Regions from separate parts of the Xenophilus sp. genome, predicted to be linked through region 1. Evidence: predicted binding sites of a transcription regulator. Region 1 holds the regulator's gene; each other region holds the start of a gene.
What was found. The regulator FNR, encoded in region 1, switches genes on or off when oxygen is low (the NO sensors DNR and NnrR bind a similar motif). The targets are predictions, from matches to a motif close to TTGATNNNNATCAA.
Positions count from the first base shown of each region.

Region 2: a site for FNR is predicted at 1,247-1,260, ahead of azu (azurin). Genes of this name have one in related genera too.
Region 3: a site for FNR is predicted at 1,671-1,684, ahead of ACIY1X_RS24250 (3-hydroxybenzoate 6-monooxygenase). Genes of this name have one in related genera too.

Region 1 is NZ_JBIQNC010000006.1:17,315-20,581, forward strand. Features, by position in the region: gene dmpG (4-hydroxy-2-oxovalerate aldolase) at 1-217, shown strand, start outside; gene dmpH (2-oxo-3-hexenedioate decarboxylase) at 229-1,017, shown strand; gene ACIY1X_RS02405 (2-hydroxymuconate tautomerase) at 1,036-1,227, shown strand; gene fnr (fumarate/nitrate reduction transcriptional regulator Fnr) at 1,243-1,962, opposite strand; gene hemN (oxygen-independent coproporphyrinogen III oxidase) at 2,148-3,267, shown strand, end outside.
Region 2 is NZ_JBIQNC010000049.1:21,097-24,363, reverse strand. Features, by position in the region: partial or broken gene ACIY1X_RS10210 (UvrD-helicase domain-containing protein) at 1-647, opposite strand, end outside; gene azu (azurin) at 694-1,140, opposite strand; gene ACIY1X_RS10200 (GMP reductase) at 1,503-2,480, shown strand; tRNA gene ACIY1X_RS10195 (tRNA-Ala) at 2,539-2,614, shown strand; gene ACIY1X_RS10190 (DUF2188 domain-containing protein) at 2,909-3,139, opposite strand; gene ACIY1X_RS10185 (hypothetical protein) at 3,214-3,267, opposite strand, start outside.
Region 3 is NZ_JBIQNC010000267.1:774-4,040, reverse strand. Features, by position in the region: gene ACIY1X_RS24255 (fumarylacetoacetate hydrolase family protein) at 1-419, opposite strand, end outside; gene ACIY1X_RS24250 (3-hydroxybenzoate 6-monooxygenase) at 443-1,654, opposite strand; gene ACIY1X_RS24245 (LysR family transcriptional regulator) at 1,773-2,681, shown strand; gene ACIY1X_RS24240 (alpha/beta hydrolase) at 2,701-3,267, opposite strand, start outside.

The DNA.
Region 1 (3,267 bases):
CCCGATCCGCATCGACCGTGATGCGCTCACGCTGGGCTATGCCGGCGTGTACGGCTCCTTCCTGCTGTTCGCCAAGCGCGCCGAGAAGAAGTACGGCGTGCCCGCGCGCGAGCTGCTGGTGGAGCTGGGCCGGCGCGGCATGGTCGGCGGGCAGGAGGACATGATCGAGGACACCGCGCTGACCCTGGCGCGCGAACGCGGCCTGCTGGCTGCCTGAAGGGGAGGCGCATGGCACTCGACAGGAACACCATCGACCAGCTCGCCGCCCACCTGGAGACCTGCGAACTGGAGGCGCGGGACACGCCCAAGATCACCGACGAGCATCCCGGCATGGACTGGGACGACGCCTACGCGATCCAGGACGCGATCCTCGCGCGCAAGCTGGCCCGCGGTGCGCGCGTGGTCGGCCTGAAGGCCGGCCTGACCTCGCACGCCAAGATGAAGCAGATGGGCGTGGACAGCCCCGTCTTCGGCTTCCTCGTGGACGCGTTCAGCGTGCCCGAGGGCGCTGCGGTGAAGACGGCCGGGCTGATCCACCCCAAGGTCGAGCCCGAGATCGCCTTCGTGCTCAAGCACGCGCTCAAGGGGCCGGGCTGCCACATCGGCGCCGTGCTCGCGGCCACCGACTTCGTGCTGCCCGGCATCGAGGTGATCGACAGCCGCTACCGCGACTTCAAGTTCGACCTCAAGAGCGTGGTGGCCGACAACACCTCGGCCGCGCGCTTCGTGGTCGGCGGCCGGGCGCTGCGGCCCGAGCAGGTGGACCTGCGCACCGTCGGCATCGTGCTGGAGAAGAACGGCGCGCCGGTGGCGCTGGGGGCCGGCGCCTCGGTGCTGGGCCACCCGGCCGCCGCGGTCGCCATGCTGGCCAACCACCTGGGCCGGCAGGGCAGGGAGATTCCTGCCGGCAGCCTGATCCTCTCGGGCGGCGCCACCGAGGCGGTGGCGGTGGAGGCCGGCGACGCGGTGACGCTGCGCGTGCAGGGCATGGGCAGCGTCGGGCTGCGCTTCGCCTGAGCGCAGGGAGGCACGACCATGCCCTTCGCCCAGATCTACATGATCGAAGGCCGCACCGAGGCGCAGAAGAAGGCGGTGATCGAGAAGGTCTCGCAGGCGCTGGTGGAGGCCACCGGCGCGCCGATGGCCAACGTGCGCGTCTGGATCCAGGAGGTGCCCAAGGAGAACTGGGGCATCGCCGGCGTCAGCGCCAAGGAACTGGGGCGCTAGCCGGCAGGCGCCGCATCAGGCGCAGACGGTGGGGTTCACCAGCCGCTTGAGCGCATCCGCGTCAAGGATGCGCACGTGGCGCTGGTTCACCTCGACCAGGCCGTCCTCGACGAACTTGGAGAGCGTGCGGCTCACGGTCTCCAGCTTCAGGCCCAGGTAGCTGCCGATCTCCTCGCGCGTCATGCGCAGCACCAGTTCGCTGGCCGAGAAGCCGCGCGCGTGCAGGCGCTGCACCAGGTTGAGCAGGAAGGCGGCCAGGCGTTCCTCGGCGCGCATGCTGCCCAGCAGCAGCATCACGCCGTGCTCGCGCACGATCTCGCGGCTCATGATCTGGTGCACGTGGCGCTGCAGCGCCGTGACCTCGCGCGACAGCTCCTCGATGCGGTCGAAGGGCATCACGCAGACCTCCGCGTCCTCCAGCGCCACGGCGTCGCAGGTGTGGTGGTTGTTGACGATGCCGTCCAGGCCGATGATCTCGCCGGCCATCTGGAAGCCGGTGACCTGGTCGCGCCCGTCCTCGGCCGTCACCTGGGTCTTGAAGACGCCGGTGCGGATGGCGTAGAGCGCCGAGAAGCGCTCGCCGTTGCGGAACAGCGTCTCCTTGCGTTTGACCTTGCGCCGCGTGGCCACGAGGTCGTCGATGCGCTCCAGTTCGGTCGGCTGCAGGCCCACCGGCATGCAAAGCTCCCGCAGGTTGCAGTTCGAGCAGGCGACTTTGATCTTTTCGGGCGTCATGGTCATCAGGTGAGTCGGTCCGACGGTGGCGCCGACGGGCACGAGGCGCGGATCCGCGGCCCTCGACGGCATTGTGCGCGCGCAATCCTCCAGCGGATTGATCCAGGTCAAACAAGCCGAAGCCCAACCGCCGCACAGTGCGAGGGTACCCCGCCACGGGAGCTTTGCCCACCCCGGCCGCCACGATGAGTCCGCTGACCCTCCACCCTTCTCCCGCCGCCCCCGCTGCGGCGGCCGCCGAGCCCGCGCTGTCCCCGGCGCTGCTGCGCCGCTTCGACGTGCCCGGCCCGCGCTACACCTCCTATCCCACGGCCGACCGCTTCGTGGAGGCCTTCGGCGCCGACGACTACGCCCAGGCGCTGGCCCAGCGCCGGCAGGCCGGCCGCGCGGCGGGCCTGCCGCTGTCGCTGTACGTCCACATCCCCTTCTGCCACTCGCTGTGCTACTACTGCGCCTGCAACAAGATCGTCACCAAGCGGCACGAGAAGGGGCGCGAGTACCTGCAGTACCTGCGCCGCGAGATCGCGCTGCAGGTCGAGCACCTGGGGCAGGGCGCGCCGGTCAGCCAGCTGCACCTGGGCGGCGGCACGCCCACCTTCCTGAACGACGGCGAGCTGGGGCAGTTGATGGACATGCTGCGCCAGGCCTTCGCCCTCGCGCCGCAGGGCGAATACTCCATCGAGGTCGACCCGCGCACCGTCGACGAGGCGCGGCTGGCCCGCCTGGCCGAACTGGGCTTCAACCGGCTGAGCTTCGGCGTGCAGGACTTCGACCCGGACGTGCAGAAGGCGGTGCACCGCGTGCAGCCGGCGGCCGAGGTGTTCGCCCTGGTGGGGGCCGCGCGGCGCCTGGGCTTCGGCTCGATCAACGTCGACCTGATCTACGGCCTGCCGCGCCAGAACGCCGAGTCCTTCGAGCGGACGCTGGCCCAGGTGGGCGAGTTGCGACCCGACCGCATCGCGCTGTACGCCTACGCCCACCTGCCCGAGCGCTTCAAGCCGCAGCGCCGCATCGACGCCGCCGAACTGCCGCCTGCCGGCGCCAAGGTCGACATGCTCTCGCGCGCCATCGCGTCCTTCGCCGAGGCCGGCTACAGCTACATCGGCATGGACCACTTCGCGCTGCCCGACGACACGCTGGCCGTCGCCCGGCGGCAGGGGCGGCTGCACCGCAACTTCCAGGGCTACAGCACGCAGCCGGATTGCGACATCATCGGCCTCGGCGTGTCGGCGATCGGACGCGTGGGCGCCACCTACAGCCAGAACGCCAAGTCGCTGGAGGAGTACTACGACCTGATCGGCCAGG
Region 2 (3,267 bases), on a different contig from region 1:
CGCAGCAGCTCGTAGCTGCGCAGCATCAGCTCGCCGAAGTCCACCACGCCCTCGCGCTGGCACTGCTCCTCGTAGAGCTGGTAGAGCTCGACCTTCTTGCGCTCCTCCTCGCCGCGCGGCTGGATGTCGCGCGGGCGCTGACCCTCCTCCTTGGCGCCGGCGATGAACCACTGCGTCTGCTTGGCCGGGAAGCGCTCGTCGTCGACGTTGAACTGCTTCATCAGCCGCTTGATGGCCGAAAGCTGGTCCTGCGTGTCGAGGATCTGGAAGCTCTGCGGCAGGCCGGCGAGCTTCCAGTGCGCGCGCAGGAAGCGGTTGCACAGGCCGTGGAAGGTGCCGATCCACATGCCGCGCACGTTGACGGGCAGCATCGCCGTCAGGCGCGTCATCATCTCCTTGGCCGCCTTGTTGGTGAAGGTGACGGCCATCACCCCGCCCGGCGACACCTGCCCGGTGGACAGCAGCCAGGCGATGCGCGTGGTCAGCACCCGCGTCTTGCCCGAGCCGGCGCCGGCGAGGATGAGCGCGTTGCCCGCGGGCAGCGTCACCGCGGCCAGCTGTTCCTCGTTGAGGTTGGCGAGCAGAGGGGAGGAAGAAGCGGAGGAAGCGGCCGCGCTGGGCCCGGCATCGAAGCCCGGAAGAGACATGCCCGCATTGTAGGAACGCGGGTCATGCCTCGGCGGCCGGAAGCGCTCAGGCGCCGATCTTGAAAGTGCCCTTCATGATGCCGGAGTGGCCCGGGAAGGAGCAGAAGAAGGTGTAGGACTCGCCGGCCTTGAGCTTGGACATGTCCACGGCGACCGAATCGGTCTCGCCGCCGCCGATCACCTTGGTGTGTGCGATCACCCGTGCATCGCCGGCCTTGAGGTACTGCGCGTTCAGGCCGGCGGGGATGCCGTCGTTGGCCACGGCCTGCACGTCGGCCGTCTTCGTCAGCACCCAGTTGTGGCCCATCGCGGCCTTGGGCAGCTTGCCGACGTGCTTGAGCTGCACGTTGAAGGTCTTGCAGCTCTTGGGCGCGACGATCTCCTTCTTGTCGAACTGCATGGCGTCATTGCTCTCGACGGTGACGGCGCAGTCGGCGGCATGGACGGCCACGGAACCGACGGCCAGGAGGGCGGCAACGAGATAGTGCTTCATGAAGGTACTTTCCTTGGGGATGTGCAGCAGGGCTGCGGGCGGGCGGCGCCCGGCACGGCCGGGCCGCCCGATGCAGGCATTCTGGACGGCAACGCCGCGGGTCGGCATGACCTGGATCAAATCCCGTCGCCCCAGGGCGTCTTCGGCGCATCGGCCATGGCCCTTCCCATATGGCGGCCATATCCGCCGGCAGAATCCGCCGGCGCACACGCCTCGCTAGAATCAATCACCGGGCCCAAGTTTTCTTGCGCCCGGTTTTTTGTGGCCGCCCTTCCCTGGCGCGGCACCAAGGCCGGCCAAGCCAAGCGCTCATCCCTCCGAACCGTTCAACGACGTCATTGCGCTCAAAGGAGAGCCTGGCCATGGAAATCTTCGACTACGACAACGTCCTGCTGCTGCCGCGCAAGTGCCGCGTGGAAAGCCGCTCCGAATGCGACGCCAGCGTGGAGCTGGGCGGGCGCAGCTTCCGCCTGCCGGTGGTGCCGGCCAACATGAAGACGGTGGTGGACGAGTCCATCTGCCTGTGGCTGGCGAAGAACGGCTACTTCTACGTGATGCACCGCTTCGACCTGGACAACATCGCCTTCACGCGGCGCATGAAGGAGGCCGGCGTGTTCGCCTCCATCTCGCTGGGCGTCAAGCCGGCCGACTACCAGACGGTGGACCAGCTGGTGGCCGAGGGCCTGGCCCCCGAGTACGTGACCATCGACATCGCGCACGGCCATGCCGACAGCGTGAAGAACATGATCGCGTACCTCAAGCAGAAACTGCCGCAGACCTTCGTCATCGCCGGCAACGTGGGCACGCCCGAGGCGGTGATCGACCTGGAGAACTGGGGTGCCGACGCCACCAAGGTCGGCATCGGCCCGGGCAAGGTGTGCATCACCAAGCTCAAGACCGGCTTCGGCACCGGCGGCTGGCAGCTCTCGGCGCTCAAGTGGTGCGCGCGGGTGGCGACCAAGCCCATCATTGCCGACGGCGGCATCCGCGACCACGGCGACATCGCCAAGAGCATCCGCTTCGGCGCCACGATGGTGATGATCGGCTCGCTGTTCGCCGGCCACGAGGAGTCGCCGGGCAAGACCGTGGAGGTCGACGGCCAGCTCTTCAAGGAGTACTACGGCTCGGCCAGCGACTTCAACAAGGGCGAATACCGCCACGTCGAGGGCAAGCGCATCCTGGAGCCCATCAAGGGCCGGCTGGCCGACACCCTGGTGGAGATGGAGCAGGACGTGCAGAGCTCCATCAGCTACGCCGGCGGCAAGCGCCTGATGGACATCCGCAAGGTGAACTACGTCATCCTGGGCGGCGACAACGCCGGCGAGCACCTGCTGATGTGAGCGCCTGGGCCCGGGCGCCACGCGGCCGCCGTTCGTTGTAAAATACGTGGCTCGTTGTGGGGGGGTAGCTCAGCTGGGAGAGCGCCGCGTTCGCAATGCGGAGGTCGGGAGTTCGATCCTCCTCCTCTCCACCACTATTCAGCGCCCAACCGTTCTCGGTTGGGCGTTTTCCTTTGCGGATTCCGCACACCACGCGGGGTTCCCGGCCATTCTGCGGGTGCCACCAGCCGGTCGCACGACCGCCACGACGCGCCCGGTTCGCCCCTGTTCCGCCCTATCTTCTCTCGAAACCTGCGCCAACTTCTTCGCCGTGGCACTCGCAGACGGCGTTGTTCATCAACCACTTGTGCGTGTGTCGACGGGAATGGTTGGTTCGCGGGTTTGCACGGGCAAAGCAGAACGACAAACCCGCGAGGCCAGCCTCCAGTTCAGCCCTTGGGCGGGAACGGATCGTCACCGTAGCTGTTGCGCTCACGGATCTGGCCGTCACGCCCTTGGATGAACATCTCGCTCTGCTGGTTGATGGCGATGCCCCGCGCACGGTCAATCGCCTGTTGTTGCGTGTCATGGATGGAGGTGAGACGGTCATTGCCTTCTCCCCGCACACCCCACCGATCGCCGCCGTTGATGGGTACGACCCATTGGTTTTTTCCGCTCATTTCAAGCACTCCAAAAAATTGAAAAGGTCAGGCTCTTGAAGTCGGCGCGAGCCTCGGCGCATCGGATGGTGAGATCACGTCATGGAGACCTCCTTTCCCGATGTTTGGCGTAGGGAGTCCACCGCGCC
Region 3 (3,267 bases), on a different contig from region 1:
GAGGACTGCTCCACGTCCTTGCCCAGGTCCCAGGGCCGGCCCTTGTCGCGCGCGGCGAGCTGCAGGTCGCGGCGCGTCATGTCCAGGCCGCAGGCGTAGCCGTAGATCAGCTTCGCCGCATCGGCGCGCGCCACGCGGAAGCCCGGCGCGCCGATGGCGACGACCAGCTCCATCTCGAAGTGGTAGTTCTGCGTGCCCGGCGGGTAGGCCACGGTGGCGCCCGACTCGACCAGCGTGGACGGGCTCTTGGTGAAGTAGAAGGGCTGCTCGACGGACTTGTCGACCGGCCGGCCCATCTCCACCGCATGCGCGTGGTAGTTGCGGCCGACGAAGAACAGGCGCTGCACGGGCAGGCGCCGCGATTCGCCGCGCACGGGCACGCTGGCGACGGGGGGCGGGGTCCAGAGGTAGTCGGTCATGTCGGTTCATTCCTTGGGTTCGTTCAGTCCTTGGCCAGGCAGGTGTCCACGGTCCAGCCGTAGAGCCATTCCATGGCGTCGTAGAAGCGCTCGGGTGTGCGGCCCTTCCACAGCTCGTTGCGCACCAGCCGCTCCACGCCCCTGGCGTGGAAGATGCGGCCCATCTCGCGCGAGGACAGCACCACGCGCGCGGTGCGCGCCACGCGCGACTTCTGGTAGAGGGCGAAGGCCTTGTCGAACTGGTTGTCCGTGGCGCGCAGGGCCTCGCCCAGCGTCACCGCGTCCTCCATCGCCATGCAGGCGCCCTGCGCCATGTACTGCAGCGTGGCGTGTGCCGCGTCGCCCAGCAACACAGCGCGCCCGAACACCCACTGGCCGATCGGCTCGCGGTCGGCGGTGGCCCAGCGCTTCCAGTCCCTGGGCAGCTCGATGAGCTGGCGCGCCCTGGCGCAGATGCCCTCGAAGTAGCTCAGCACCTCCTCGCGGCTGCCCTCGCGCACACTCCACTCTTCCTGGTCGCGGCTGTGGAAGGTGACGACCACGTTGTACTGCTCGCCGCCGCGCAGCGGGTAGTGCACCAGGTGGCAGTTGGGGCCGACCCAGATGCTGGCGGCGTTCCACTGCAGGTCGGCGGGGAAGTCGGCACGGTCCACCACCGCGCGGTAGACCACATGGCCGGAGACGCGCGCCTCGTCGCCCACGTACTGGCGGCGCACGGCCGACTTCACGCCGTCGGCGCCGATCAGCGCCGCGCCGCGGAAGCGCCGGCCGTCGCCCGTCACCACGGTCACGCCGGCGTCGTCCTGCTCGACGCGCTGCACCTGGGCGCCGGTGGCGATCTCGATGCGGCCGGTGGCGTGCGCGCCCTCCAGCAGCGAGCCGTGCACGTCGGCGCGGTGGATCACCGCGTAGGGGTTGCCGAAGCGCTTGCGGAAGGCCTCGCCGGTGGGGATGCGGCCGACGCAGTATTCGTCCAGCGCGTCGTGCATCACCATCTCGTCGGTGTAGACGGCGCGGGCGCGGGCGATCTCGCCGATGCCCAGCGCGTCGAAGGCGGCGAAGGCGTTGGGGCCGAGCTGGATGCCGGCGCCGATCTCGCCGAGCTGCGCGGCCTGCTCCAGCACCAGCACGTCGAAGCCGCGGCGCACCAGCGCCAGCGCGGCGGCCACGCCGCCGATGCCGCCGCCGGCCACCAGCACCGGCTGGGAGGAAGTCGTGGGGTTCGTGTTCGCCATGTGCGTCTCCTGGCTCTTGATGTCTGTCAATGGCGCGGATTGTTCGCGGCCACCACTATTGCATCAAGCGCTGTAGCGGATACTTCGTATCTCGTTTTTCAATAGATGGAGAGGCGGCATGTCCAAGCTCGACCTGGAATGGCTCAAGGTCTTCGACGAGGTGTGGCAGACGGCCAGCGTCTCCAAGGCGGCCGAGCGCCTGGGCATCGCGCAGGCGGCCGCCAGCACGGCGCTGAACAAGCTGCGCGCGCACTTCGACGACCGCCTGTTCGAGCGCACCGCGCTGGGCATGCAGCCCACGCCGCACGCGCAGAAGATCCAGCCCGCCCTGCGCGAGGCGCTGGCGCAGATCGAGCGCGCCCGCGCCAGCCGCGAGGCCTTCGTGCCCGAGCGGGCGACGCGGCGTTTCCGCATCTGCCTGACGGACATCAGCGAGGTGGTGCTGCTGCCGCGCCTGCTCGACCACCTGGGCCGCGTGGCGCCCGGGGTGCAGATCGAGACGGAGATCATTTCCGGCGCCAGCTCGCGCCGCCTGGAGGACGGCGAGATCGACCTGGCGGTGGGCTTCATGCCGCAACTGGACGCCGGCTTCTACGGACAGACCCTCTTCTGGCAGAACTTCGTGTGCCTGGTGGCGCAGGACCATCCGCGCATCGGCGCGCGCCTCACGAGGAAAGCCTTCTCGGCGGAGTCGCACGCGCTCATCGCCTCCTCCGGCACCGGCCACGCGATCGTCGACAAGACCATCGCCCGTGCCGGCATCGAGCGCCGGGTGGCGGTGCGGCTGTCGAGCTTCCTGGGCGTGGCGCGCATCGTGGCGCAGACGCAGCTGCTGGCGGTGGTGCCGCGCATCCTGGGCGAGATCCTGTCCACGCAGGAGCCGGTGCGCCTGGTGGAGCCGCCCTTCGCCCTGCCCGACTACGCCGTCAAGCAGCACTGGCACGCGCGCTTCCACGCCGACGACGGCAACGCCTGGCTGCGGCGCACGCTGGCGCAGCTCTTCGGCGGGCGCAGGCCGGCGCCCTGAGAGGCGCGCCCGCGCCCCGTCAGCCGCCCCGCGCGCAGGCCTGCTCGAAGAAGGCCAGGACCTGCTCGCCCAGCCATGACTCGCCCGAATTGAAGTGCGCCACGACCGAGATGTGGTTGTGGTCGGGCAGGGCGATGTGCAGCGGCGCCCGGCCGCGCGCCTGGCCGACTACGTGCGCGAACTCCAGCCCGTAGACGTCCAGCCAGGGGTTCTCGTATTCGGCGTTGACCACCAGCACCGGCAGCTGCAGCCGCGCGGCATGCGCCACCGGCGAGAGCAGCGCCAGCCGGCCCTCGTTCTCGCCGTGGTAGGCGCGCACGCCGGCGGCGTTGGGGTTGTCGCGGCGCACGTCGGCACGCAGCCGCGCCGACACCAGCACCAGCGCGTGCGCCCTCGGGGCCAGGCCCAGCAGCGGATCGCAGGCGTAGGCGGCCGCGTGCGTGCCGCCGGCCGAATGGCCGACGAGGCAGACGCGCCGCGGATCGCCGCCGTGCGCGGCGGCGTGCCGCGCCACCCAGTCGCAGGCCAGTGCCACGTCCTGCGCGCCGCCGGGGTAGGGCGCCTCGCCGGCCAGCCGGTACTCGAC